One region of the Paenibacillus pseudetheri genome, then DNA from elsewhere that is predicted to be linked to it. Evidence: riboswitches for the same ligand, from Rfam matches in the RefSeq annotation. Region 1 holds a riboswitch; each other region holds the start of a gene.
The links. Region 1 has a riboswitch for cobalamin ahead of L1028_RS20035 (S-layer homology domain-containing protein). Riboswitches for the same ligand answer to the same signal wherever they lie in the genome.
Positions count from the first base shown of each region.

Region 2: another riboswitch for cobalamin. It lies ahead of metE (5-methyltetrahydropteroyltriglutamate--homocysteine S-methyltransferase); the one in region 1 lies ahead of L1028_RS20035 (S-layer homology domain-containing protein).
Region 3: another riboswitch for cobalamin. It lies ahead of L1028_RS07115 (anaerobic ribonucleoside triphosphate reductase); the one in region 1 lies ahead of L1028_RS20035 (S-layer homology domain-containing protein).

Region 1 is NZ_CAKMAB010000025.1:28,690-38,713, forward strand. It holds gene L1028_RS20020 (ABC transporter ATP-binding protein) at 1-596, opposite strand, end outside; gene L1028_RS20025 (energy-coupling factor transporter transmembrane component T) at 569-1,459, opposite strand; gene L1028_RS20030 (DUF4430 domain-containing protein) at 1,459-2,430, opposite strand; gene L1028_RS20035 (S-layer homology domain-containing protein) at 2,505-7,079, opposite strand; cobalamin riboswitch at 7,247-7,447, opposite strand; gene L1028_RS20040 (hypothetical protein) at 7,539-8,117, opposite strand; gene L1028_RS31345 (hypothetical protein) at 8,198-8,374, shown strand; gene L1028_RS20050 (hypothetical protein) at 8,879-9,067, shown strand; gene L1028_RS20055 (hypothetical protein) at 9,113-9,538, shown strand; gene L1028_RS20060 (hypothetical protein) at 9,751-9,927, opposite strand; gene L1028_RS20065 (hypothetical protein) at 10,013-10,024, shown strand, end outside.
Region 2 is NZ_CAKMAB010000005.1:168,876-178,899, forward strand. It holds gene metE (5-methyltetrahydropteroyltriglutamate--homocysteine S-methyltransferase) at 94-2,394, opposite strand; cobalamin riboswitch at 2,549-2,754, opposite strand; gene L1028_RS06545 (undecaprenyl-diphosphate phosphatase) at 2,914-3,774, opposite strand; gene L1028_RS06550 (DedA family protein) at 3,824-4,447, opposite strand; gene L1028_RS06555 (ABC transporter permease) at 4,465-6,414, opposite strand; gene L1028_RS06560 (ABC transporter ATP-binding protein) at 6,389-7,159, opposite strand; gene L1028_RS06565 (sensor histidine kinase) at 7,245-8,243, opposite strand; gene L1028_RS06570 (response regulator transcription factor) at 8,240-8,941, opposite strand; gene L1028_RS06575 (hypothetical protein) at 9,171-9,377, opposite strand; gene L1028_RS06580 (TIGR00266 family protein) at 9,493-10,024, opposite strand, start outside.
Region 3 is NZ_CAKMAB010000006.1:6,378-16,401, forward strand. It holds gene L1028_RS07065 (energy-coupling factor transporter ATPase) at 1-261, opposite strand, end outside; gene L1028_RS07070 (ATP-binding cassette domain-containing protein) at 252-1,106, opposite strand; gene L1028_RS07075 (Gx transporter family protein) at 1,136-1,693, opposite strand; gene L1028_RS07080 (NusG domain II-containing protein) at 1,677-2,066, opposite strand; gene L1028_RS07085 (alpha/beta hydrolase) at 2,797-3,732, opposite strand; gene L1028_RS07090 (YhjD family protein) at 3,837-4,091, shown strand; gene L1028_RS07095 (winged helix-turn-helix transcriptional regulator) at 4,654-5,028, shown strand; gene L1028_RS07100 (NAD(P)H-dependent oxidoreductase) at 5,089-5,631, opposite strand; tRNA gene L1028_RS07105 (tRNA-Thr) at 6,178-6,249, opposite strand; gene L1028_RS07110 (MTH1187 family thiamine-binding protein) at 6,345-6,653, opposite strand; cobalamin riboswitch at 7,030-7,263, shown strand; gene L1028_RS07115 (anaerobic ribonucleoside triphosphate reductase) at 7,481-9,466, shown strand; gene nrdG (anaerobic ribonucleoside-triphosphate reductase activating protein) at 9,463-9,978, shown strand.

The DNA.
Region 1 (10,024 bases):
TCGGTCATGATAACGGTTGTTCCAAGCTCGCGATTAATCTTTTTGACCGTCTCCAGAAAATCAGAGGCTGCGATAGGATCTAGCTGAGAGGTAGGCTCATCTAGGATTAAAACCGAGGGATGCATAGCCATAATCGCCGCTAAATTGAGCAGTTGCTTTTGACCGCCCGAAAGCTCAGTCACACTTTTATGGAACCAGGTCTGTATCCCGAAAAAGCTCGCCATCTCAGCCACGCGCAAACGAATTGCAGAATTGTCATAACCTAAGCTTTCAAGGCCAAAGGCCAACTCATGCCACACCTTGTCTGTCACAATTTGATTGTCCGGACTTTGGAGTACATAACCGATCTCCGCCGCTTGTGTCCGTTGATCGATCTCCTCTACAGGTTGACCCTTATAATAAATCGCCCCTTGGCGTTTACCATGTGGGGTTAGGATTGTTTTCAATTGTCTTAGTAAGGTACTTTTGCCGCAGCCTGACTTTCCACAAACAGTAATAAAGTCTCCGCTTGCAATCGTAAGATTAATATTCGAAAGAGCCATCTGCTCTTGTTCAGGAAAAGCAAAGCTTAGTTCTTCGATTCGATAGATTTCCATTTCATTGCCTCCACCATATTAATGAGCACAGGGATCATACATAGCGCAAAATAAGCGATATATACAAGGATACTAAAAGGTGAAATTGCGCTCGCTTTAATCGACGGATAATATCTCATCGTGTTCGCACCCATCGCTGCACCGACGGCTACTATTGCAATTAAGCCTGTCATGATCAAAAGGGCTACTTTGTCCCGGGCATCTAGACGGAAGATCGAAAAGCTTGTACGTCCAGGCAATCCATAACCTCTTGACTTCATGGAATCCGCCGTCTCAATCGCATTTTCAAGAGCCCAGGTGGTCATTATCGATAGGATCGTAATCCCATTCCGCGCCCTTGCGAGTAGATTTCCCTGCGTGACATCCCGGCCTATACATTTTTGAGCATTCGAAATCACCTTGATTTGCGCTAAATATCTAGGAACAAAACGAAGCACCATCGAAAAAATCAACGACAGTGCCGGCAGTATTTTTCCGAATATATAAATAAACTTATCCGAGGTCATCACGATGTTATAACAGGAGAACCATATGATTACCGTCACAAACATGCACGCCGCTGCTACGCCATAAAGAATCGATTCCTTCGTAATGGGATTTCCATTGTTCAAATAGAATAAGATCGTTACCCCTTGATGATTAAAAACAGGGTTCATAATCGCCATAAATAGTAGAAAAGGAACCATGTACAGCAGATTAAATCGAACGGCTTTCTTTCCTTTTAACATAAAGGAGTAAATCACTGCACTGATAAGGGCAATCACCTGAAATATGGGATGCATGAACACCATGCTAAACAGCAATACCACAACAAAATATAGAAAATTCACAAACGGATGAAAGGTAGAAAAGCTATCCTTCATTATTTCTGTGCTCCTCCTGTGGCCACATAACCACCTACATCTCGACCTAGATCACAAGTGTATACCCAATCAATGACATCGCCATCTTTGAGAACGTAACGACTACTTCCGTAGTTAGGGAACCAGCCATTTACTTTGTACATCCATCCACTAAGCTCTCCAGCATCAAATTCATACAAATTATTTATACCTTCAATATAATTACTGTTATAGATCGGCGTCATACTGAATTCCATATGGATTTTATTCTTCTTCATCTCTCTTAGTAAAACATCAAACACAGATTCACCTTCATAAAAGGTTACCTTCTGCGCTTTATAAATGATACCATCTGCAGGCAATACTTCAAGCTTATCCTCATTGAAAATATCCATATTATCTAATATCGTTGCTGCCGACACGGACAAAGTAGCCGTTAATTGCTTCTTCTTATCTACTGTTGCATCTTGCCATTCGACGGGCTTAGGTTTCCCGCTCGGCACTGGATCGGTAAGGAATTTATCCTTTTTCGGTTCCTGCTTGGTTTCTGTTGTTGCTACTTTTGAATCCGGTTTGATTACGGGTTTTGCCGTCGCTTTCGTTTCCGGCACGGACGTTTTAGCCGCTTTCGGTGTTGCGGTCGGTTGTGCCTTAGAATCCGGTTTTGGTGTTGCGGTCGGCTTTACAGCCTCTGTCGCTGTCGCAGTTTCTGATGGCGTTGCTTCTTCTGTTGGCGTTACCGTCTCTACGGGTTTAGCTGATTCACTAGGTGTAGCTGACGTTGCTATCTCCGTTGTTACAGCATCGCTTGATGCTGTAGGCTCTACATCAACATTTTGATTGGAAGCCGTGTTGTCTGACTCTACAACTTGAGATTCAACATTGTTACTCGCAACCTTGTTCGGGCTCTTCTGATAATTCCCGCCCCAAAAGAAGGCGATCGCCAGTACACCAATAATTAGTATCGCTGTCAGCCATTTTTTCTTGTTCATTTCTTAAGTTCCCCACCTTAAATAATAAGCAAGGGTATACACGCTACCCTTGCTTATCTCTTCTAAATATAGTCCTATTTAACGTCTGTCATGTCATAAAGATTTGTCTGTCCCTTAACGAACCGATCATAAGCAACCAGTGCATACATCGCTTGATCTGTAGCCATAAGATCTACTTCTCCTGGTTTCGCACCTCCGTTGCCAACTCCACCCTGCTTCACGTGATAAAAACCACCTTCAGGTGCAGCAAAGCCAAGCAACGCATCAACTGCGGAACGACCATTTTTAATAAATCGGGAATCCTTATGTGGGTCTATGCCAAGTCCAGTTAAAGCTACGATAACCTGAGCAATGCTCTCGGAGTTCGTAGACTCCCAGCTTGCAAAGCCACCGTCTGCTGTTTGTGTTTTGGATAACCAAGCAATTCCACGATCTACAGCAGCCGTTACTTTGGCATTCGTTTTGTAATAAGGGGTCAAGCCTTGAATAACCATCCCCGTAATATCCGGATCAGCCGCAGTAGCATTACTGCCTAGTGCCCATCCGCCACCACTGATCTCTCTGCCCAAAATAAAATCAATGAGCATCTCTCTTGTCGTTTGTGTCTTTACATTCTTAACTACTGGAATTTCGTAATGGTTACTGTCCAGTGCGATCAGGGCAAACACAGGACCATTAATACCTTGCTTGATTACAGTATCAAAATCCGCGAGCGGTTCCAGTAGGTTATAACCCGCCACTTTATCAATATTTTTGCCGATTGAAGTTAATGCCAAAATAACTCTATCATATTCCGTATATTTTACGCTATGCAGCTTCCCAGCTTTTTCTTTAAGGGTTGCTTCTACATTCGCATAGTACTTAGCGTAATAACTATCTGGAACCTTCACATCAGAACGTGCCAGCCCGAACACTGTCCAATCCCCGCCAACCGAGGAGATGACCGGGTTTGTTACTGTTTTTTGCAAAAAGGCTGCTGTGTTCTTAATGTAAGAACTAACTGCTGTATTCTGAATATTTGGACTAACCACTTTGTTCCCACTCTTATAATCATGGGTTCTAGTAGCTACAACAGCCGCCATTTCTCTAGTTACAAGCTCTTTAGGCTTAAATTGATTATTATCACCTAACATAAGTCCAGTGGCAACAATGGTATCCACGTCTGCTTTTGCCCACGCGGACGCGGTATTGATATCTTTAATGGCTGTCCCTGGCTTCGTAGCCGGGATTGATAATGCTCTGACGATAATTGCTGCCATTTGCTCGCGAGTAATCTTGTCATTTGGCTTAAATTCATTGTTAAAGCCTGTAATTAATCCTGCTTTATGAGCGGCATTCACATATGGAAAGAACCAATCGCCTAGAGCGACATCCTTGTAGGTAATTCCTTTGTCACTCTTGATATCCAGTTCCAATGCTGATACTAGGATCTTAGTAAATTCTGCTCTTGTAATTTCAGACTTCGGATTGAATTTACCATTGTTACCTTGGATATATCCTTTTTGTGTAGCAGTTTCAATCGCTGAGTACGCCCAGGGTGAAATCTTATCGGCGTCTGTATACAGTTTTTTAATATCATTCGTATTCGAGTCATTATCTTTCGAAGTATCCTTAGGAACCTCTGTTGGAGATGTCTTCCCGTCAGTATTAATATTGGTCCCTGGTGTAGATCCACCACCCGGAGCTGAAGTAGGCGTTGGTTTAAATCCTGATCCCAAGTCTTCACCTAGATCCGTAGTATAACGCCACTGAAGACTATCTCCAGCATTTAGGGTATATAGAGATGCCCCATACCCAGGATACTTTCCATTCACATTATACATCCATCCACTACCACTACCATGATTAAATTCTCCATCACCAGCGATGGATTCGACATATACACTTCCGTATTTACTGCTCCAAGAACTTTGATAGCTGATACCGCGGCTTTCTAGCACTCTTGTTAGTACAGACCACACTGTGTCACCTGTTTGCAGTTCTACCTGTACAGATGGAACAACGTACCCTTTATTGATCGTAAGCTTATCCACAGACAAAGTTACATATCCATTACCTGTGCCACCAGGCGTTTGAACTGCACTGGAGGTGTACGCAATGTAATCAGTGAAGTGCTTGGTTTTTACGATTAAATCATTTCCACTATCATAGGCATACTCAGACTTACCGCTCGCTAAGCCTAAGGCATCACTTGCAAATTTTTGAATCGCATGAGGTTTGCCGTCTTGAATATAAGCTGCATCTTTTCCATTAATCCCCTTAAAGGTTAACGTTATAAATTGACTGAATTCTACTCTTGCACTGCCGCCCATCGAAAAAGCTTGAACGATATTATCAAGCTTCTTGTCCCCAGGAATAATTTGATTCAGACTATCTTTTAGTGCAGATTCTGTCCCTGTTGTAGGTGAAATCAATTCAACCTTTGAAGAATCTCCCTCTATGACCTGTGTACCCTTAGGGATGACTACAGATACGTCACCTTTGGTAACCTCTAATTTGGGCAGATTACTATTACTAGGTAAATCAACACTTACTGTGGATTGCTTATATTTCGGAATATTAACTGTAATTTCTTTGTTGCTATCCCCTGAATTTATCGGAAGAATATATTTATTATTATTTTGAGAAATGACAACTTTGGGTGTATCTCCTGAGGGTAACTGTACTTCTATTTCTTTCGTTTCCTCTGGTTGCTGAATTACTACATCACTCATATCAAATAGACGGTTCTTATGATTGATCAGACGATCGTAAGCAACAAGTGCATACGTAGCTTGATCCGTTGCCATATTATCTACTGGATAGGTGAGAACATGCTTAAATCCACCATCTGGAGTAGCGAAGGTAAGAAGTGCATCAATAAGCGAATTCCCTTTTTTCACAAACCTAGGGTCACTGTGTGGATCTACACCTACGCCAGTTAAGGCTACTATTACCTGCGAGATGCTTTCACTGCTTGTGCTTCCCCAGCTTGTAAATCCGCCTTGATCATTTTGCGAACTCGATAACCAATTGATCGCCCGATCCATAGCAGCTTTTACATTTGGATTAGTTGCGTAATAAGGCGCAAGTGCTTGCATCGCCATCGCGGTCATATCAACGTCGGCTCTGGTTACGCCTAAAGCCCAGCCCCCGGCATCTGCTGTACCTTTTTTAACCTCTTTATCTAAGATATACTGAACGAGATTTTCTCTTGTACTTTGAAATTTCACCCCATTTTTATCAGGTTCAGGGAATAGAATGGGGATATCGTAGTTATGACTATCTAAGGCAATCAGAGCAAATATGGGACCATTGTTCCCTTGCTTCTGAACATATTGATAATCAGCGAGTGCATTGATTAGATCATAACCCGCAACATTCGTGATATCTTTTCCGATAGAGGTAAGTCCTAGAATCGCTCTGGAATGCTCTGTGCTTTTAGTAGCATCGAGTTTTCCATCCTTCATTAATTCTTTTACTCTCTTAGCTACATTGTTGTAATAGAGATCATAATAACCACTTGGCACTTCGTAGTTGGCCTGTGCTAGAGAAAGAATGGACCATTCTCCGCTACCTGTCCCAAATGACGGGTTCTTTACGGTGTTTAGAATATAAGCAAGGCTCTTATCTAACTGTTCTTTGACTCCAGTTGTAGCATTTATTTTGTAGGTAATTTGATAAGTTTGCGTTGCTCTATTCTCTGCCCCGTCTACTGCAGTTACAGTGATTACATTACCACCTGGGTTAAGAGAAATCTTATATTCACCATTTGTAGCAGATACAGCAGCTCCATTTAATTTCACTACAGGAATGATACCGTCATATACATTATCTGTGACAGCTACTCTGAAACTTAAATCTTTATCGGATACTTCCTGTTTATCCTGCATACCACTTACAGTAATAACAGGTGGCTCTATATCTAAAGAATTGGTAAGCCCGACCAGCGCATGATCTACACTTACTTGAGAGCTTTCCATATTTTCTAGCACTGAATAAGCTTGGTAAACTGCTTTTTGTACTACTGTTTTGCCCAAAATACTTTCTTTATTCGGATCACTGTTTATTTCGGCGATTTTCGCAGTTAAAGCATCCTTATTAGCAAATGGAAATGGATGTTCTCCCCAGCCACCAAGATCAGAACTATAGCCATAAGTGGTGAACTGTGTTCGGATGATGTCACCGTCTTGAGGGTGATAATCAGACATCCCGAACGGAGGAAACTCATTATTCACGGCATACATCCAACCGGACATGTGAGTGTAGTCAAACTGACTTAGCCACTCTTGGTTTGCTTTAGTACCAACCGTCCCACCATCGACTGAAATCATATCTAAAATATATTGCGGTATATTCACTTCACTTTTGCCACTATCTTTAACTTCAGATAAATAAAAACTACTATCTATACTTCCAAAGTTTTTATAATTACCTTCTCCTAGCGCACGTGTTATTAATGATGCGCCATTGTCCCCTTCGTAGAATGGAACTTTAATAGGTTCCTTAATATACCCTTGACCCAATGTGAACTTCTCTACGGATACAGTTACATACCCTTTAAGTGTAGAGCTTGCTTCATTCGCATGAGCCGGGATTACACTTGTAGAGAACGTCGTGATAAATACAGCTACAATAAGTAACCAAGCTAAAAACTTATTTTTCTTCATGTTTCCATAACCCTTCCCTTCTCTTCCTATGATAAAAAAACAGAATAAACTTTCTTAGTACTACAAAAAAAACCACTCAACATAACGTCAAGAGGTTTAAGATAGTGAACCGCAATAATAGCAGGCATATACTATATCAAACACCTCTCTATCGCTCGTAGAGTTTAACGGTGTATCAGAAACAGGCAGATATTCTGGCTCAAGTATCATCACCCTTGCTACCTTCCCAGTTTCCCAGTGGTACCTTGCAAGGACTCCTCTTTCACAGCGGCGGGACCGCGCGGGATTCACACCCGCTTTCCATTTAACCAATCTATGATTGCATTTCCGAAACATTCATAATTGGCACCTATTGCTAATATTAATTTTTCCATGCTTCATCATATCTAATATATATGCTTTTGTCATGCAATATTTGTTTTTTGTATAACGAGTAGTTAGCGATACTCCTATTGAATATCAAATCATTTTAACCACAATATACTCTTTTTCTCTCAGCTCAAATCCCTCCTCCAGTGACAAAGAGGCCAAATCAAAGATTCGATCATACTTTTTATTACGTGGGAGCCCTTCTTCCTCAGCCCAGCATGTATAAAGCTCAAACTCGGCACCTGATACCCCATAATCTGTCATAAGCCTAATTAACTCCCGACAACACTTGAGTGAGGCGTTATACGATCCCAGTAGAGTATCTTTTAGCTTAGGGGATACAGAGAAGCCGCCCCAATTCGGTGAAATCCGGTACACATATGGACTCCGAAAATGCTTGCGAATCTCATCGTTCCAATATCCAAGTTCCTCTATAAAAATACCCGCTGCATCTTCTTCCGAGTCGTATACAAGACAGTCCTCATCTCTTAAATGAGATAGATCTGCGATGTCATCCAAAGGAATTATGCCTTGCAGGCGCAGAGCCTCTCTTTGTTTCTTATACTCCGGAGAATTTTTCACTTCATTATATGTCTTTGCTGACAGTACACTGCCTCTTTCTCCTAACGGAAGCTCTGTAGCCGAGCCTATGTAATGAAATCTGCTCACTGGATTGCCCTCCATGACTTTGGAATCACTGCAAATCACTAATTCATATATCAATTTACCACAAATTAGTAAGGTACTCGTTGAAATTATTCTATGTTAGGGTATTCGGTAAGCGTTTACAACGAATTAATGGAGGTGTACGTGTTCATCTAAGCACCGAAGTACTAGTCATCTTGAAATTCCACTTCTGGAATGGTGATATCCTTACGTACAAGATCACGAAGAGTGGAACCAGTATTGTAGGAAAGTCTTCTTAACCTTCCTGCTATCAACATGAATAGGGCCTACCCTATTAAGGGGGTACCCCTGTATTAGCTCCTTTACTAATAATATCCGGGTGTGAAACTAACAGTATAAGTAATATCCTAAATAGGCTAGAATTTAACCAAGCAGTCGGGATCTATACTATTAATTTAGAAGATTCAAAAAATAGTGATTCTTCTTTACTGCTATTTGGATCAGCATCAAATTTAAAAAAGGATATTTTAAATAAATTAAATAATTCGGGCATAACAATAACTTTATCAAATGAAAAAAAGGAAGAACTTAAATTCAGTCCAGAAGACATAGCGTGGGAATTATCTGACCCTAATTTATTAAAAGAAGGGTTTTCTATTCGGTTAACTTCTAATAGGATATCAGGTTTTGAAAAATTAGTTTTTGATAAAATTATAATCAATATAGATAAGAAAACAATTAAAAGAAATATAAATCCAGTATATTTACAATTTTATTTTGGAGAGCAAAATGGTATTTCCGTAATGGAATCACCAATTGCCCCTAAAAATAAAGTAGCACTAGAACAAGAGTATTCTTACTCATATAAGATTTTAGATTCAAATCATATTATTACTAGTGATATACATGCGGAATTGATTTATCCTGAAGATGTAAAGGAGTTTATTGAAATAATTAATGTAGAAGTTAATCGTGATGAATATCCTTTTTGAATTTTTTGACAGCACAATAAATTATAAAATTGAGAGGTGAGCATATTGGCTGAGAAAAAATGGTTATTTATATTCATATTGTTTATAGTCTTTTTGACGGGTTGCGAAAGAAATAGCTCAGATGTAATAAATGATACTAATATAGCAGATGATGAGGAATATAATCTGATGATTACTAATAACAGCCCGTTAAATTTAAAAAGTGTAGTTGTTACTGTTGAAGAAGGAGATGACACTCTAATTGAATCTTTGATTGATAGTAATATTACTTTTGGAAAGGTTGCGAAGTTCCGAGTGAAAAACGGAAAGTGTTTGTTTAAAATTACACTCAATCCGAAAGGAAACTACTCGGTAAGTAAAGAATTTAGTGAAGTATTTAATAAAGGAGAAATTGTTGAATATCAAATACAAATAGAAAACAATGAAATATCTATTGAAAGAGTAGAAGGCAGTAGTAATACGTCGATTTAAAAACGGACCTGTTGAAATATACGTTTCCAAGCATAGTAAAGGGTGAGTTGTAACTATACTTTTTGAAAAGAACAAAAGTCCTGATTTATGTAAATATATACCTCACAAGTATCGTCCTTAAATGTAAGAGGCCAAGATTAAGAATCACGCGCAGTGTAGTTTTTCTGTTTTAAGGGACCGAGTGAAACAATTCGCTTATCATTAGAGATTGGTCACTGACTTCGGTCGTTCCGCCCACCTATGTGTCCGAAGCAACCAGGTCCGCGGCGCGCAGCAGCTGGCCACGCCGCCGGCACCGATTCACGCAGCTCCCGGTAGTTGTAGATTTCCCCGTTAAAAATAAGTGATACTTCGCCCGGCTCATTGTGCATCGGCTGCGAACCTTGAATTCATATGGTTTACTTAGAAAGGGTATCACTTCAACTCATCGATGAATAGGCTGTTGTAATAAATTGAATAATGGAGGTATCCCAGATGACCTTTGGG
Region 2 (10,024 bases), on a different contig from region 1:
TCATTCTATCAAGAATGAGAATTATTATCAAGTGGCTGAAATGAAAAGCCAGGGAGAAATTCCCCGGCTTCGATTTATTGTATACCTTTTATGCTATTTGGTGGCACTGACTCCTGCGTTTTCTCTTGCAATAGCGGCAGCCTTTACCATGTTACGAAGTGCACCTTCCGTCTCCTGCCAGCCACGTGTCTTAAGACCGCAATCCGGATTAATCCAGAACTGTTCTGGATCCAGCACCCGCAGCGCACGCTCAATATTAGCTGTCATCTCTTCTACTGCAGGAACCCGTGGACTATGGATATCATATACACCAAGACCGATTCCTTTATCATACTCCTGCTCCTCAAAGCTAACGATCAGTTCCCCGTGGCTACGTGAAGTCTCTATAGAGATAACATCCGCATCCATCGCTGAAATGGAGTCTATCATGTCATTAAATTCGCTATAGCACATGTGGGTATGAATTTGTGTCGTAGCCTTCACATGATTCGTCGCGATACGGAACGACTTCACTGCCCAATTCAAGTATGCCTCATGATCTTCCGCCTTCAAAGGAAGTCCTTCACGGATAGCCGGTTCATCTACTTGAATCATCTCTATGCCTGCATCCTCCAAAGCTTTAACTTCATGACGGAGCGCTAAAGCAATTTGATTCGCTACTGCTTCCCGGCTAAGATCATCACGTACGAAGGACCAATTGAGAATCGTAACAGGACCTGTCAACATGCCTTTAACAGGAAGGGAAGTTAACGACTGAGCATAGACGCTTTCTTTTATAGTCATAGGCTGGGTAAAAGCTATATCCGCATAAATAACTGGTGGCTTAACGCAGCGTGATCCGTAGGATTGAACCCAGCCATTAGTTGTAAATAAGTAACCATCCAGCTTCTCCCCGAAAAATTCCACCATATCCGTTCTTTCGAACTCACCGTGTACGAGTACATCCAGACCCAGCTTTTCTTGGAAGGTGATTGCATCTGCAATCTGCTCACGAACGAACCCGTCGTAACGCTCTTGATTCCATACGCCTTTACGCCATTTCAACCTTGCTTGACGCACTTCTACGGTTTGTGGGAAGCTTCCGATCGTTGTCGTTGGCAGAAGTGGCAGCTGCCATTTCTCCTGTTGTACCTTCAGGCGCTCAGCAAAAGGCAGGCTACGTTGGTCTGGTAAATCTGCAAGTCCGAGAACTTGCCCGGCCACATCCTTACGACCGCGTTCAGGAAGTGCCCGGAAGGCAGTAAGGGCTTCTCGACTGGCTGTCAGTGCAGCTGCAGCTTCTCCTGTACCCTCTAAGGCTGCAGCAAGCAGGCCAAGCTCTCTAAGCTTCTCATCTGCAAAGGCTAAAGCAGCCTTGACGGTTGCCTTCAGCTTCACCTCACCCTGAACAGTAACCGGAACATGCAGCAAACTGCAAGAAGGCTGTAGTATAAGACGATCAACCGGTACATGTACACTCAGCTTCTCGATTAGCTGCAGCTTAGCATCCAGATCCGAGCGCCAGATGTTGCGCCCGTCAATAATACCCGCTCCCAGCCACTTATCCTCCGGCCAGCCAAGACGTTCAATCGATGCCAGATTCGTTCCGCCATCATGGACAAAATCAAGACCTAAACCTTGTACCGGAAGTTTGAGCAGTGCCTCCAGCGGTTCAGCAGCTTCAAAGTAAGTCTGCAGAATAATATTTAATCCAGGTACGGATTCAGCAATTTCTGTGTATATCGAGTTAAGTAATGATAATTCTGATTCATTTATTCCTGTAACAATCGCTGGTTCATCAATTTGCACCCAGCTTACTCCTTCATGCTTCAGTTCCTGCAACAGCTGAACGTAAACCGGAAGAAACCGAGCGGCAATCTTCGCAATGTCCGCAGATGCAAAACCTTTTGACAACTTAAGGAAGGTATAAAGGCCTAAAACCACAGGTTTACCCTCAATTCCCGCTTGGGACTTGGCAAAACGATAAGCTGCCAGTGGTTTATTCTCGGTCAGGCGCGGCGTTTGTGCACCGATCTCTGGAACGATGTAATGATAGTTTGTATTGAACCATTTAGTCATCTCGCAAGCGGTAGCCTCAGCATTTCCTCTAGCCATGGCAAAATAAAGATCAAGCCCAATGTCGCCACCATCATACGCATAACGTGGAGGTACGATCCCGAACATTACAGCTGTGTCTAGCACATGATCGTAGAATGTAAAATCATTTACCGGAATTAAATCAATTCCAGCCTCTTGCTGAGTCTTTAAATGCTGAAGCTGAATTCCTGTCATTTCAGTACGGAACTCTTCCTCATTTATTTTTCCCGCCCAGAAAGCTTCCAACGTTTTCTTCCACTCGCGGTTTTTTCCGATTCTTGGATAGCCAAGATTGCTTACTTTTACTTTGTTCGTCACTTTGCAGCTCCCCTTCTCCATCTTCTTATTTTGGACTCGATATCACTTGTATTCCTATAAAAAAGAGCGCCCTTCCCTAAAAAAGTCAAAGGGAAAGACGCCCATATTATACCTATGGTTAACGTCTAACACCTTCCTATCCTCCGTAGGTGAAGCAGTGCTGTTGAAACAGGCAGGTCTCCTGGCTAGCGGTGTCAGCATCCTTAGCAGTCTTCCCAGCAGTAGTAAATTGCCAGTGACATCTGTTGCTATGGACTCTTCCGTTACAGTGGCGGGACCGCATCGGCTTCAAACCGAATTTCCCTATTAAGCCTGCCGAATTACTAATTCCCGGCAAGCACCTGTCTCCGATATTCACAAGCTAAAACGCCTTCGGTGTCCTTAAACGGACGGTAAGCGTTTATGCGAGATTATAAGGATAAAAGTGAGTGTCTTAATCTGATGTCATCATACGTGAAAGCCCCCGTAATCTGCAATAGATTACGGGGGCTTCTGTTATATCGATTCCTTATAACGGATTTAGAAAAACACAAAATATACTACTGCAGCAAGTACTATGCGATATATAGCAAATGGTAAAAGCTTAATCCGGTTGATCAATTTCAGGAAGAAACGCATAGATAGTAGCGCAAACACAAAGGCACTGATAAAGCCTGCGATAAAGAACGGCAAGGCATCGATGGTGAAGTATTGCCAGTTCTTCATCAGAGAGAGTAAACTGGCGCCTGCCATGATTGGAACGGCCATAATAAACGTGAAATCAGCTGCAGCGCGATGGCTCATACCCAGAAGAACACCACCAGAAATCGTCGACCCGGAACGAGAAAATCCCGGCCACAAGGAGAAGCATTGGACCAGACCAACACCTAGCGCTTGCTTATATGTAATCTGATCGACACTCTCCGTTTGAATCTTCTTTGGTCCAAATAGATCCGCAATAATCATTAATACAGCACCGACTACTAGACCGATTAACACGGTGGATGTAGAGAATAAATGCTCATCAATATAATCATTAAACAGAACGCCCAGCACACCTGCTGGCACTAAACCTACAAGCACCTGTGTAAGTTTAAGGTGACCACCTTTTTCAAATTGTGTTTGTTCCTCGGTTACAGGGTCCAACTGCTTGCGACTGAAACGCTTTAAGCCCAGCAATTCAATGAATCGATTTCTAAAAATAACTACAACCGCTAATATTGATCCAAGTTGTATAACCACTTTGAACGTATTGGCCGTATATTGCCCAAATAACTCTGTCGATTTTAACCACATATCATCAACAATAATCATATGACCTGTGGAGGATACCGGAGCAAATTCGGTCAATCCTTCAACAATTCCCAAAATAATAGCTTTAATAATCGTTAATAGCTCCATTTGTTCTCCTCCTTTTAATCATAACTTTTATCTATAAGTTCTTCTCGGTTCAACCTTCGGTGTTCATTTTCCGGCTGCGCTTGCGGAAGAACAAATACCCAAGGATCACTACTCCACCTGCAAGAAGTACGTATACTACGTTGGAGTACATATCCATATACATGGCGATGTCTTCCCAGGATTCACCCAATGCCGCACCAATAAGCACAAGCAATAGATTCCACCCCAGCGTACCAATCGTTGTGAAGATCATAAACACTCCAAATTTCATGCCCGACATCCCTGCAGGGATCGAAATCAAACTACGCACTAATGGAACCATCCGACAAAATAATACGGTCCAATAGCCATATTTGTCAAACCAAGCATCAGCCTTGTGTATATCCTTTTTGCTAATCCGGAGTAGACCGCCCCAGCGTTCTACGATCTTTTCCAATCGATTTACATCGAGCAAACGACCAATATAATAGAGAATCACTGCACCCAGCAGTGAGCCAAGCGTAGCTGCAATGATTACACCAGGAATGGTCAAGTTCGTTGTGGTTGTCATGAATCCGCCAAAAGGAAGGATCACTTCGGAAGGAATCGGTGGAAATATATTTTCGAAAGCGAGCATCAGGAAAATACCAAAGTAACCAAACTGCTCCATAAAATCTGTAATCCATGCTTGCATTTCGTAACCCCCATTATTCAGATCAAGTTCTTCTTCAAGTTACGTAAATAACGGCTGCGAATAAAAAAGAAGTAAAGTCCCTGGACAGCCAAATATCCCAATAACACCGCCCCGGTCTCCACAGCAATAGATAAGTAAAACAACCGCTGAAGCGCAATAAAGGCAAATACACTATGCAAGATGGCCACCCCAACCGGAACAAAAAACAACAAGGACAATTGTATCGTTACAATTCGGTTTAGCTCTTGATCTGTAAGTCCCATTTTGGACAATGTAGAATATTGATGACGATCATGATCTAGATCTGTATACAGCCGGAAGTAAAGGAAGCTACCTACTGCTATGAAAAAGACAGTACCCACCAGTAAAGAAGCGAATAGCATCGTGTTGTACAATGTTCTCTGTATTTCAAACAGCGTGCCGCTAACAACAATCGCGTATGGAGAGTTACTTTCATAGGACCGTTTACCTTTATGAGCAAGATCTGCTGCTATACCTACCGTTCGCGGGAAGTCATCCATATAAAATCCTGTATACAAATCGGTCTGTACGGGATAAATAGCCTTGTAAAGTTCATCGCTAATCACAACACCACTGAAATCTCCCCCATCCCTTCCATCCAGCTCCGGCAATAGATATTCGGCAATCGGAACATGCTGGGTATAACCCATTTCTCGAATGGAAAGACCTTGCTTCAAGGTGTATACCGGCTTTACTCTACCCGCTTGCAGACTCCGGTCTCGTTGCGAACCGATCATCACGAGACCTTCATCTCCACTAAGAGGGCGCTCATCCGTCGTAAACCCTGCACGAAGCAGAGCAAGCTTATAATCACTGTAAGCAATCAAGGGAAGCCTTAACGTGCGATCTGGCCCAGTCTGAGATTCCACCTCTGCGTATTTAATCCGAATGCTAAGTGTCTCATAGGGTAAACCGAGCGTTGTAAGCTCTTCCTTAATTTCGTCCAAATGCTGATCAAAAGGATCCTGCGATTGATTGCCTTTGGCTACATAACCAACTGCTGCGGGATAGTCCAATTTCAACTCTCTGGAAAGCGTATGGATCGATGCGAATACTCCCACTGAAGTAAAAGATACTGCGGATACAATCGTCACCATAAAGAACATTCGAGCATTCTCTTTCCAGCGGTAAGACAAGCCCGATAAAGTAATGATATTCGTGTGGTTCCAATACAGGCGCCGGATCGTCTTAAGTAGCTTAACAGTGTAAATACTGAGCTGAGTATAAAAGAGATAGGTACCCGCAACCGTAATTAAAACGACGGGGAACATCACCTTTTCAACCGAAGCCGCTTGTGCTGTAGCTGCCATAAAATAGCCCATTAACATCAAAAAAGCAGACAGTATAGATAACACCAAGGAAACTTTAGGTTCCTCTTCTGCTTTTCGTTCTCCCTGAAACAGCCGCATCAGTGATTCATTCCCAATAAAGAAGAACGTGCTTAGCGAGATTAGAATAAATAACAGCGCAAAGCTACATATCGTAAGTACAATCGCCTGCCATGGAAGATGGAACGTTAAAAGAGGTAATCCTAGAAAAGCAGATCCGATCATTAAAAACAACTTGCCCAGAATTAACCCTAGTAAAGTACCTGTCAGGATGGCTGAGGTGCCGATCATCATATTTTCCAAAAATACCATCGTGTTAAGCTGTCGCTTCGTCATTCCATGCATCAATAAAATCCCAAATTCCATCTTACGTGACTGCAGGAACGATCCAACCGATACGAGAACGAACAAGGAGCAAAACACATAAATAATGGCTTCTGCCGCCATCATTGTATGAGCAGCTGTACTATAAACCAAGCTCTTGGAAATATCCGGATGGTAAATAAACAAAGCGCACACAAAAAAGATCATCACTGAAAAAGCACTGACGACAAAATAAGCCGCATATTTACGCTTGTTACGTGTAACATTCCTATAAGCGAATTGCCGAAAGGTCATGGCTAGTTCCCCCAAGCAGAGACAACATATCAATGATACTTTGGAAGAAGGCGCCTCTGCTGCTCCCCCTGTACATTTCACTATAGAAACGTCCGTCTTTAATAAAGATGACTCGGTTACAAAAGCTCGCGGCCACTGCGTCATGTGTGACCATTAGCACGGTTGCCCCTTCTTCCTGATTCACCTCTGTCAGCATATTCATGACTTCACCTGAAGCTTTGGAATCCAGATTCCCTGTAGGTTCATCTGCTAAAATCAATGCAGGACGATGAATCATCGCCCGTGCGATGGCGGTCCGCTGCATCTGTCCACCTGAAATCTCGTATGTCCTTTTTTGCAGCAAATGCTCAATGTCCAGCATACTTGCTACTTCTTGCAATCTGCTCTCCATTTCTGTTACACGGACACCAGCAAGCGTGAGAGGCAGAACAATGTTCTCCTCTACAGAGAGCGTATCCAGTAGATTGAAATGCTGAAAGACGAAACCAAGCTCATGGCGGCGAAAGAGTGCTTTTTCTTTTCTGCTAAGCAGATTGGGATCTCGGCCGTTGATCAGAATCTGACCGGAGGTCGGCTGGTCGATGGTGGCGATCGTGTTGAGCAGCGTTGTTTTCCCACTCCCCGAAGGTCCCATAATGCCAACAAACTCCCCTTTTTCAACAGAAAAACGGATATGATTCAATGCCTGAGTGGACACTTTACCCTCATATATTTTTGATAAATTATGAACATCTAGAATGGGCAAGTGTTACCTCTCCTTCTTTCGACTGGATTGCCTTCATTATACAAAGTGTATACACAGGCTGCCATTTCTCTAACTTACAATGACCTTACATATTTGTAAGGTAGGACTCCCTAAACACTATCCGAACGGTCGTGCTCTTACCTTCTTCTGAGCAAATGCTCACCTCGTGACCAAGCTTGCCACAAATCTGTTTCACAAGATATAGACCCATCCCCGTGGATTCTTGAAAGGTTCGTCCATTCACACCTGTAAAATAAGGATCAAACACACGCGGCAGATCACCTGCTGGGATGCCAACGCCTTCATCACGTATCTCCAGTACTGCTCTCTTTTCTTCTTGTATGTACCCATGAAAATATACATTTTTGCCGACTTCCGTCGTATAACGTATTGCATTCGTAATAATCTGCGTAAGCACAAAACTTAGCCATTTCTCATCTGTGGTTACGGCGATTCGCTCATCTATTTTAATAGTAGGAAATATACGGTTACGTATGAACAGACGCTTCTGCTCTGAGGTCACACCACGCACGAGGGTTTCCAAATCCAAACGTTCCACGTAAAAATCATGTTCAAAAGTATCTAGCCGAGCCGTATAAAGTACAGTATCCAGTCCTTTTTTCAGACGATCCAGTTCATCACCTATCGCCGTAAAAGGCGGTCCGTCTTTATCTTGAATCATCAAATGGATGACAGACAATGGCGTCTTCATCCCATGCACCCACTGATTAATAAAGTGAATATGTTCCTCCAGCTTGTGGCGGTAGCTGTGTAAATCATTTTTGTAGAGGCGGAATTGTGACCCTAGTAGTCCTCGTAAACTCACGGCAAGCGGAGAATCCTGTGATGGACCGCCAGCTTCATCTAGTGAGGCAGGTACAGTCTCCAGTCGTTCATAGAACGTCCGATTGCTGATATACCGATAAGCGAGGTAGCCAAGCAGCAGACAAGTGCTGAGAAGAGCAGCGTACAGACTAACACTTACACCACTGCCCCCATCCAGCCGATATACTAGTGTGATCAAGATGAGCTGTGCTAGATAGACAACAATTAAAGGGATCTGCTCCCTTACAAATAGCTTCAATCCTCATCCCCCCAATTCGGAATCAAGCGGTAGCCTTGGCCTCGAACGGTTTGTAGACCGTCCGTAATCTCAAGAGCGGCAAGCTTTTTACGTACACGGGTGACATAGACATTAAGCGTATTCTCATCTACAAAGGCTTGATCATCCCAGATTTTTTCGAGCAGTCTGTCGCGGGTAACGATAGTTCCCGACTTTTGCATCAACTCATCTAGTATCTTAGCTTCCGTGTGGCTTAAATCCACCTTGGCTTCTCCTCGAGTAAGGACTAGTCGCTCCACATCCAGTGCCATTCCGGCAACGGTTAGGGTACGCTCATTGTTGCTTCCCGCATAGGTGCCGTAGGCGCGTCGTAGCTGGCTTTTGATTTTGGCCATCGCAATTTCGTAATCAAAAGGCTTCGTAATATAATCGTCGGCTCCGTTCTCCAGCGCCATCACCTGATCCATTTTGCCGTCGCGGGCAGATATAAAAAGGATAGGGCAGGTGGATATCCCACGAATCTGGCGGCACCAGTAATACCCATCGTATTTTGGTAAATTAACATCTAATAGAACCAGGTGCGGAGCGAACGTCTCAAACTGAACACGAACCCGCTCGAAATCATTCACAGCCTGTGTTTCATATCCAAACTTATGTAAATAATCCTGTAGCAGAGCCACCAGTCCACGGTCATCTTCTATAATAAATATTCTGAACATATCATGCCTCCGGTCACAGCCTTAACAATATAGGGGTTTGCCAAATAATATATACATCGTGGACAGGGTTAGTCAAATTGTTAGGGGGATTGTGCGACAGATGGTCAGCGTAAAGTGAGGCAAATCGCCAAGCGTAAAGCGAGGCAGGTATTTAATGGTTATGAATTAAACTATCCCTAAAAAAAAGACCCGTGAATGAGTATAATCATTCACGGGTCTTACTATATAGTTAGTTGCAGATACAGTAGCGGTGGACATCACAGAGTCGATAATACAAACGTCGAATGGTGATATCACATCGAACATAAGTAACCAATGTCTTGCTGAAGCAAATAGAGCCGTATCCAGCCATTTCTACGGGATTTATACCGTTCATTTGGCTGGATTCGCTCAATCCGTGCAAATCTAGGGCATTTTTGCCCCTCTTTCGCTCCATTCGGGCCAACACGCACAATACAAGGGTATTTCTGCCCTTGTCTCCCCTAATAAGCCACTCGCTAAAACCGCTCATTCTGTGCCTCGAATGTTCTACCCATCAACCGCGCCCAAGCCTATCTGCCATCCAGCAGATTGCCGAGTCCGCCAAGCACGCTTCCCTCTTCTTTGCGTCCGCTGTTACCAGCTGCGGACAGAATGCGGTCAGCCATACGGCTGAACGGCAGTGACTGGACCCACACTTTGCCGGGTCCGCGCAGTGTGGCGAAGAACAGACCCTCGCCGCCGAATAGCGCGGTTTTGACACCTTTTACAAACTCAATATTATAATCCACTGAAGACGTCATTGCGACAAGACAGCCGGTGTCCAGCTTGAGCGTCTCTCCCGGTTGAAGTGTGCGTTCCATAACGTAACCGCCAGAGTGTACGAATGCAAGACCGTCACCCTCCAGCTTTTGCATAATAAAGCCTTCTCCACCAAAAAAGCCTGTGCCCAGCTTACGCTGAAATTCAATACCGATCGAGACACCCTTCGCCGCACAGAGGAATGAATCCTTTTGACAGATCACTTTTCCAGCGTATTGCTGAAGATCGAGCGGGATGATTTTTCCTGGATATGGAGCAGCAAAGGTGACACTTTTTCGTCCA
Region 3 (10,024 bases), on a different contig from region 1:
GACTCTACGGCGCAGCGGCATTAGCTTAGGTGATTTCTCCCCCGCCTGGATGGTTACATCGAGAACTTTTACCGTGCCCTCCGTTGGTTTCAATATCCCATTAAACAATTGAAGCAGCGTCGATTTACCAGAGCCTGTCGCCCCAGCAATACCAACCATAGAACCTAGTGGAACACTGAGGTTAATGTCGCGGAGCGCCGTCAGCTTCCATAGACTTCGGTCAGCATAGGAATAACTTACTTGCTGTAATTCTATGGCCATAACGTGTCTATAAGCTCCTTTTCACTGGCGGGAACATCCAGATGGATGCCCTGATTCTGCAGCTCGCGTGCAAGACGCCAAGGATACGGCTCACACAGATGGCATTTTTGCAGAAGCTCCTCGTTCCGGAACAATTCCGCCGGTGTAACATCAGCAGCCAAACCACCTCCATGCAGCGCAAGTACCCGATCCGATGCCAGAATCTCATCTGCATCATGCGTAATTATAAGGATCGTATACTTCCCTTCCGCTCGCATATCCTGCAAAATACCAAGAAGATCATTTCTGCTTCCCTCGTCTAACATAGAAGAGGCCTCGTCAAAAATGACGATGCCTGGTTCCATAGCAAGAATGGAGGCGATAGCGACACGCTGCTTTTGGCCTCCAGACAGCTCACCTGGGTGTTTGGACAACAGATGATTTATTCCCAGCCTCGTCGTGTAAGAGTGTAATCGTTCAGCCATCTCTTCGTACGACAAACAAAGCCCTTCCAGGCCGAATAAGATATCTTCCTCTACAGTGGCTCCAATAAACTGATTATCTGGATTTTGGAACACCATACCGATGCTTTGCCGGATGCTTCCGATCGTCTCCTCACTCAGTTGCATACCACTAACCACAATTTCGCCAGCACTCTTAGGCAGCAAAGCATTTAGCAGCTTAACTAGCGTAGATTTCCCGCAGCCATTGGGACCAACCAAGCTAACCCATTGTCCCTGTGAAATAGATAACGTTATATTTTGAAGAATCGGATGCTCAGGATCATAACCAAACGATACCCCATCCAGAGAGATGACAGCTTGTCCTTCTCCCTCTAATTCTTGACCTTCATATGATTCATTCATGTTAGTCATCCTTCCGCTGATGTGACTAATCAGTCCAAAAACTCTTCAAACAACGATATTTTTGACAATGAAGCCACCAAATAACGGACTGCATAGCCCACGGCAATTCCTGTTACTACTCCAGTGATCAGCAGCATGGGAAGATAATAAAAAATACTAAGGGATGAGAATACCATAGAAGCTGCCAGCAGCTGACCGATATTATGTGCAATCCCACCAGCTATACTAATGCCGATCAAGCTTATACTCTTGCCTTTGCCACTAATCAGCATTAACACGAACATTACAACAAAGCTAAACAGCGAACCGAATAAACTGAATAGTAAGCTTGAAAAAGTACCTAGCAAAAATGCAGTAAGCAACGTTTTGAGGATGACAAGCAGGAATGCGTCCCGTCCGCGTAAAAAGTAAATACAAGTCAGAATCATGATGTTAGCTAATCCTAGTTTAGCACCCGGCACCAGTCCCATTCCTGACAACGGAATCTGCGCCTCTATTAGACTAAGCACTACTGCCACTGCGGCAAAAATAGCAATAATCACCGTTCTTTTTAAAGCTGTTGCAGATTCACTACTGGACATAGGCATCTATATCATCCTCCCCCGACGCACTTGTGATTTCCACTAATACTCTATGCGGTAGACAGACAATCGTCTGTTTGGGCAGGGTAATAAAACCAAAACCTAGGCATACTTGGTCCGGGCAATCGGCATCGTACATTTCAATCCCGTAATCATGCACCTTCAAGATGTTATAGCCACGTTCGGTACGGACCTCAATGGTTTGTTCTTCTTTTGTAAGCTTTACCGTTTTAAATAACTCGCCATCCACAGTTACATTGGCAACGAGATTTTTACCGGCCCCACCTTTATCATCATTGTCCGAAAACCATCTCGGTGCGAGAAAAGCGAGCGCAGCAATCAACACGATGGAAATCAACCACACATCTGCGCGTTTCATAAAAATCTCCCTTATTTTTTAATTAAAATCCAGACTTATTAATTATAACGGTCTACCCTCAATCCTTCAATCAATGTTGGGGTTTAATGTAAGTTTTAGAGAGCAGTTCACAAAATAGGCACGCAAAATAAACCACACAGCCCCATTTACTCTGGCTTTCTAGCTTTTCCGAATTAATCCGCAAATAATCCCGCATACGCTATATTCGAATCAAACGCTCTCCCTTACTCTACTTGTTCCCCACCTAAAGCAAATAAACCTTATCTTGGAATTCATTATTATATTTGCCTTTTAAACAATACTGTGTTATATTTATATCGTATTTGTTTTTCGATATATTGAATATCCCCATCAAGAAGATGTCAGGCCGACTATTTTACACTTCGGCATTTTGGACACAGAGGCTTCATGTTTTCTTGCAGAAACTTTCCTTTTTATGAGATTAAATTCGAAATATAGCATTCCGATTCACACTGGCGCGGTCAATGGAGCCGCAAGGGCAAAAGAGAGGTAGGGCTTTTGTCGTATTGGAAGGATTATTCTCGCCACACGGCTGCTGGAAATAACAAGGAATTAAGACACCCGTTACTCACGAACGGCGGGGGATGAATATAACGAAAAAGCATGGCTGTACGAACCTTACATAAGGACATATACCATGTGTGGAAAAATATAGGCGCCCGATAACCGCTACCTAGCGGATATCGGGCGCTGTCTACGTTCAGGGCATCTAATTTACATATTGATTCACAAAAGCTGTTACTACGTTTATATACCCCGTCTTATCCATATCATAAGCTAACCCATGCCCTGCTTGAGTCACTACGAACTTCTCTTTGGGACTCTGACACGCCTCATATAATTCATTCATCATACTATACGGTACAAAGTTATCGGCAGCCCCGTGAATAAAAAGAATCGGCACCTTCGCCTTCCGCACCTGTTTCAAGGCAGACGCTTCACTAAAACCATACCCTGCTTTCAAACGAGTAATTAGACTCGCACTTTGAATAAAAGGGAAACTTGGCAAGCGATACATACGCCGTAGTTGGTAAGCTAATTGTGCTTTAACTGAGCTGTAAGCGCAGTCGGAGACAATAGCTTTGACCTGCAGTGGGAGATTTTCTCCTGAAGTCATTAGCACTGTAGCACCACCCATAGAGACCCCATGAAGCACAACTTGAGCACTGGGCCCAGTCTTTTCAATTATATATTCAATCCACTGCAAATAATCCTTGCGCTCATGCCATCCAAAACCAATATAATTCCCAGTACTTTCCCCATGTCCCCTGGCATCTGGAATCAGGATATTAAAGCCCAGCCTCTCGTAATAGATTTTGGCGTACGCCCCCATATCCTTCCCTTTTCCAGAATAACCGTGAGCTAGAATCGCTGTACGACCTTCAGCACGATCCGAAAAGAGCAAGTACCCTCTTAGTTGTAGCCCGTCCTCAGAAGTAATCTCAACATTTTCAAAGCTCTGACGGGAGACCCAATCCTTGCCCTCCCCCCAAGAGGCTCCGGCAACCGGGGGATCAACCTTCAAATCACGATTATTACTCAGGAATTCCTTCGGTGCTCGTTTAATAGCAATTCCATAAAAGAAAAAGCCCGCATAGATCAGAACTCCTATGACGATGACAGCGCTAATGAAGAACCATACCAATTCATCTTCCCCGCCCTTTCCTCATATCCGTTGTAAATCAGTATAGCATCTACTTAGAATGCGCCCAAATATAACAATCATGACAAAATAAAACCGCCCTCGGAATATGTCCCGCGGCAGTTGCTACAACAGATCTAAGAGATGTTCGTTTAGAGATGAGAAAACGGGGAATCAAGGTTTATGAACAGAACAGACTTAACACGGGGATAGAAGCCAAATTTATATGTCGTGGATACCATGAACGAATGCTGCTGTTAAACGACATTGTTGCTGCCCAAGCTGCCATTCACATGCACAGATATCTCGGTCTGGATATTTCATCTTTTAAGAGCTATGAAGAGCAGTATCAGATTAAGTGAAGCAGCGTAGAAGCTGCGCCCCTCCCCCATATAATTAGCGAACAAAAAAATAGGCCTTACCATGGGAGTTGGCAAGACCTAAGAGATTTATACCACAAAACACTGGGGGGTGTTTGGTGTCTTCAATATATACCTTGAACCTGAAAATAAGATGATGCACACATGAAAATTACATTAAAAAACTTCAATTCGTCTCTTAGGCTAGATCTGGATGCTCCCGCAAGCTTAATCTACCTTTGCCGGGATAGGATAACTCAGTGAAAGAACATCCTCAAGCTTCAAGCAAGGCGAAGGTGAAAATAGCGACGGCTCGCATGATCCGCTTGAATTACACTGTTGATTTCCAGCTAAAGGAGCCCGCTTCGCTGACAGAGAAATCGACCGGTTGATAGTTAGCCACGAGTGCTTTGAACTAATTGTTTCAAAATGATATAGTGAGTTCGTTGCTCGCAGGATGACTTGATAGCAGGTTGTAAAACAAAATGAAGTCGGGACCTGAGTACGGAGTGGCAACAGGCGTTTGCCTTTTCGTTGAATATTTTCTGAAGGAGGGTAATAGCCCATGAGTGATAAAATCTGTATACCGCCTGGCATTCAACAGAAGGACACTAGCTTCGGCTACACCTTGTCTATTATTAGTGGTAAATATAAAATGACTATTCTCTACTATCTCTCTGAAAACAAAATCGTGCGGTTCAATGAGCTGCAAAGGGGTATCGGTACAATACCTTTTAAGACGTTAAGCGTTATGTTGAAAGAACTGGAAGCGGACTGTCTCGTCAGGCGCGAGGAATTCCCCCAGATTCCTCCTAAAGTTGAGTATTCCTTGACCGAGAAGGGCCAATCGCTTATTCCGGTGCTGGATATGATGTGCACTTGGGGAGAGAAAAACTCCGTTCCAGCCGCGCAAGAGATAACAATACCGTTTAGGATATAACGACTTATGACCAATGCAGCATTTTCATTAATGAAAATGCTGCTTTTGTTTCAATTCTAATTACATATTTTCGATAAATTCAACATATCCCTGCGAACTGATGTCCAATTTCTTTAAGTAATCCGTACTTCCTACCGTCTCAGTTTCCGTGCCATAAATGGCATAGAAGGAACGATAATCAGCGTTGCAGTACACAAAAGTCGTGTCAAAGGGAGATAAAATACGGTCAAGCCCATAGCCGAGTTTACCATCTTCACTAAAGTCTTTTTCACTTCCTCCGGCAGTTACAGCTAATGCGATTTTTCGATTTCTTAATTTATCACTCTTCGAGCCGTATGCCCATCCGTAAGTAAATACTTCGTCCAGCCACTTTTTAAGCAGAGGTGGACTACTAAACCAGTAGACAGGGAATTGTAAGACGAGCTTATCATGCGCTTCAATCAGTTGTTGTTCCTTTTCCACGTTGATTTTTTCATCGGGATAGGCTTTGTACAGCTCGTGTACCGTATATTTGTCTGGATATTTACGAAGTTCTTCGATCCAGCGTTTATTAACAACGGATGTTTCGATGTTTGGGTGCGTAACGACAATAAGTGTTTTCAATGGTGTATCCTCCATGTTTGAATCAGATTTAGGACTTGAGTATACCCCGCATCATGGCATCGCGGAAGTATGCACTTTTAGTTCACGTACTTACCTAAAGGTAAGCACAGCGACCTGCCTGCACGTATGATTGACGTATAGTCTTCGGGGCGAATCCCATCTTCTAATGAGGCGTTATTACCAGATACTTAACCTTATTTAGAAGAGCCCTAACTTTCCGAAAATTCATTCCCACGATCTGCGGCATACTCATCTACACTGCTGCTTAAAGCCGTTGTACATCCAAAAATCACAAAAGAGAGATTAGATCATTCCCATTAAATTTTACGTTAGATACTTATTCACATGTTCTCCCCAATTTACAAGAAGCAGTCCTTAAGGGATCGGCGCCTCCATCCCGGGAACGCGCAAAGAGGTCACGATTACCACCGAAAACCTCACTTTACTTGAATAAGGTTAGAATAATGTTAGAAGTCAGGTGATCTCAAGACAAACAGCGCGGTTCCGGGATCCCCGAAAACCGCGCCGTTATGCCATTCTTAGATATGCTGGTGAAGGGAATTGAACCCCCGGCCTACGCATTACGAGTGCGTTGCTCTACCCCTGAGCTACACCAGCTTAAGGCTGATATTTCTGTCAAACAAAAAACATTATACAACTTTCAGCCAGAAACGCAAGCCTATTTCTCCCTATTTTCCCAATCTCCCGAACTGCTATTCCAGCTGTAGTTTACGCTCCACAGACTCCAGCTTTCCACGGCTAGTGGAGGGTTTATCGCGGCGATCATCTATTTTAAGTGAGGTAGAGACACGCTCTGCACCTGCGGCAAAAGGAGACTCATGCAGCGCTTCGACTGCTGCAAAAATACGCTGAAGAGGCCCTTCGATGATTGTACCCATGGATGTAAGCTCATAAGTAATCCCTTCTACCGTCTTAAGCACTCGCTGCATATCCGCAACATAGCTGCTAAGGCTCGTACTACCTGTTCCAATCGGAATAACGGTTACTTCAGCAATAGGCATGGGAATACCTCCTCGGAATTTTAAAGTATGTGTCTCCTTCTATTGTAACAACTCCATCGCTCTCCCACAAATGATATCAGCTTTATTATGTCCCTTCTTCTTCTCCCAAAAATTTCTCCGAAATATGACTTTCGCCACGGGTATTTTTTCTTACGTGAATTCTAGGGTCATCTTTACTACATTTATGGACTCTTTGTGGCATCTTTTCGGACAATTTATGAATCATTTTTCATATGCCTGTGGATCAATTGTGGATTACTTATGGACAGCCTGTGGATCATTTGTGGAGTACTTTTGAAGAACCCGCTCCCCGCGCGGGTTTTCTAAAAAACTGTTTACAAACACAACATCTTGGGTTATTTTTATCTAACGACAACAAAATATAGTGGAGACAGGCGCTTTGATCCTTATCGGAATTAGAGCTTAATAGGGAAGTACGGTGAAAATCCGCTGCGGTCCCGCCACTGTAACCGGACGCCTTTCACAAGCTTTTAGAAGCTTAAGATGGGCAGATCTCCTGGCAGAAGCCACTGAGGGGTAAGAACCCCCTCGGGAAGGCGCTGAGAGGTCCTACGGAAGCCAGGAGACCTGCCTGTTTCGACGACACCAACTATGAGTGCCTGCGAGGAACAGGAACGGTGTCCGCATGCGGTCATCTTCTTAGAGACCACTGCAAATATCTGTGTGGATATTTACATAACGCATCGGGCATTTTCTGCCATCCTCGCTAGGGGATGCTTTTTTTATGAGATCACAATGAATATAAGGCCGCTTATGCGGCCCCACTTCTTAATGATAGGACGATAGACTGAGAGGAGAACTATACAATGACGTTGTTGGAGAGACAATTTAACGGTACAACAAATGCACGAGAAGTTCTTTTAGAAGAGCTCATTGATTTAGGACGCGATATTATCGACAGCCGGGATTTGGACTTGCTGCGCGAGAATGCCAATTTGAACGGAGAGAGTTTCTCCGGTAAAATGAGCAAGTTCGGCAGTGAATATTCGAAATGGTACGCCCGCAACTTTACGATGCCACCGCAGCTAGTGCAAGCCATTGATGACAATGTCGTCTATGTGCATGATCTGGATCAATACGCAATCGGAACGACTAACTGCATTTTTATCCCGTTTGATAAGCTTCTCCGCGAAGGCTTCAACACCGGCAACGGCAGTGTTCGTCCTCCGAACTCCATAATGACAGCTATGTCACTGGTAGCAATCATTTTTCAATCCCAGCAAAATGCTCAATATGGCGGCGTATCCGCCAATAAGCTCGACTATGATCTGGCACCTTATGTAACCAAATCCTTCGCTAAACTGTTCCGCAAGGGTCTGGATTATTTTGATGAGGGACAAGCTAATGAATCTTTGGGCGAGATTACAATGAGCCGGACCGATTTGGCGGAGTTATATCCAAAAGCGTTCCGTTTTGCACTAAAGGAAACCGAAATTGAAACCCTGCAAGCGGCTGAAAGTATGGTACATAATCTCAATACCATGTCCAGCCGGTCCGGTGGGCAAATTCCGTTTACCAGCATCAATTATGGCACTTGTACTTCACCAGAAGGTCAGCTTGTAATCAGTTCCCTGCTAACAGCAACGATGAATGGACTTGGCAGTGGAGAAACACCCGTGTTCCCGATTCAAATCTTCAAATGTAAGCAAGGAGTCAACCAACAGCAAGGCGATCCTAACTATGAGTTGTTCCTAAAAGCAGCGGAATGTTCTGCACGCAGACTTTATCCGAACTTTGCTAATCTAGACGCTCCGCTCAACTTGCAGTATTATGATCCAAGTGATCCTGATACGGAATTTGCTACGATGGGCTGCCGCACCCGAGTGCTCGGTGACCGTTTTGGGCGTAACCATTGTTCCGGAAAGGGCAACCTTTCCTTTAATACACTGAATCTGGTTCGGCTCGGTCTGGCACACGGCACAGTAACAGGCCGACGTAGCGTCGCAGACGAAGTTGGCTTCTATGAGGATCTAAATCATTATATGGATATTGCGCTGGAAGGACTTCTTCATCGTTTCAACATCCAAGCCGCACAAAAAGCTAAAGCGTCTGATTTCATGATGCGAGAAGGCGTCTGGGAAGGCGGCGAAAATCTCGCTCCTGAAGACTCTGTAGGCGAACTGCTGAAGCATGGTAGTCTGTCGCTTGGCTTCATCGGCATGGCGGAATGCATGAAAGCCATGTACGGCAAACACCATGGCGAGGATATGGAAGTCCATGCCAAGGCTGTGGCTATCGTGCGTCACATGCGGGAGTATTGCGACCTTAAAAGTGAGGAACTGAATCTCAACATTACCTTGTTCGCAACACCAGCAGAGGGCCTGTCTGGCAAATTCACCAAGATTGATCGCAAGGTACTGGGTTCTATTCCGGGCGTAACTGACCGTGAGTATTATACGAACTCTTTTCACATCCCTGTATACTTCGATCTGGGTGCTGCTCAGAAGATCAGCTTGGAAGCTCCTTTCCATGAATACTGCAATGCCGGGGCTATTTCTTATGTCGAATTAAACGGCAATGCCCGCAACAACCCATCGGCTTTTATCAAAATCATTAAATACGCGCTAGAACAACAGGTCAGCTACTTCAGCATTAACCATCCGATTGACCGCTGCTCCAACTGCGGATACGAAGGTGTAATTGGGACAAACTGTCCTTCCTGCAACGCACATGAGAATGACGTGCACATCCGTCGTTTGCGCAGAGTTACAGGTTATTTAACTGGCGATTATCAGACCCGCTTCAATGCCGCCAAACAAGCCGAAGTACGGGATCGCGTTAAGCATCTATGAATATTTGCGGATACTATCCGGAGTCGATTAACGAGGGAGAGGGCATGCGGGCCGTCCTCTTCATCAGCGGCTGCCGCCATCGTTGCCCGGGATGCTTTAATCCCGAGACATGGAACTTCAAATATGGAGAAGTCTTCACCTTAGAACGTCAACATGAAATCATTGCAGAAATCGCCGCTAACCCTTTGCTGGATGGTCTAACACTGGCAGGCGGCGATCCTTTTTTCTCGGCAGAAGAGGTGCTGGGGTTCATTCATGAGCTTCGCGCCGTGCTGCCAGGTTTCCCCATCTGGATTTACAGTGGTTATACGTATGAGGAACTAACCGCCCTTCCCGGTTCGCCGGAGTGGAATCTACTTAAGCAGTGTCAGGTGTTAATAGATGGAAGATTTGTAGAAGAACTGAAAGATACTACGCTTCTCTACCGAGGAAGCTCCAACCAACGCATTATCGACATTCCGGCCAGCATGAACGGCTCGGAAGTCTTTCTGTGGCAGCCTGCTGCGCTATAATATATCAATTTTTGATATTGAAAATTAACTTGAAATAAGAAGGGAT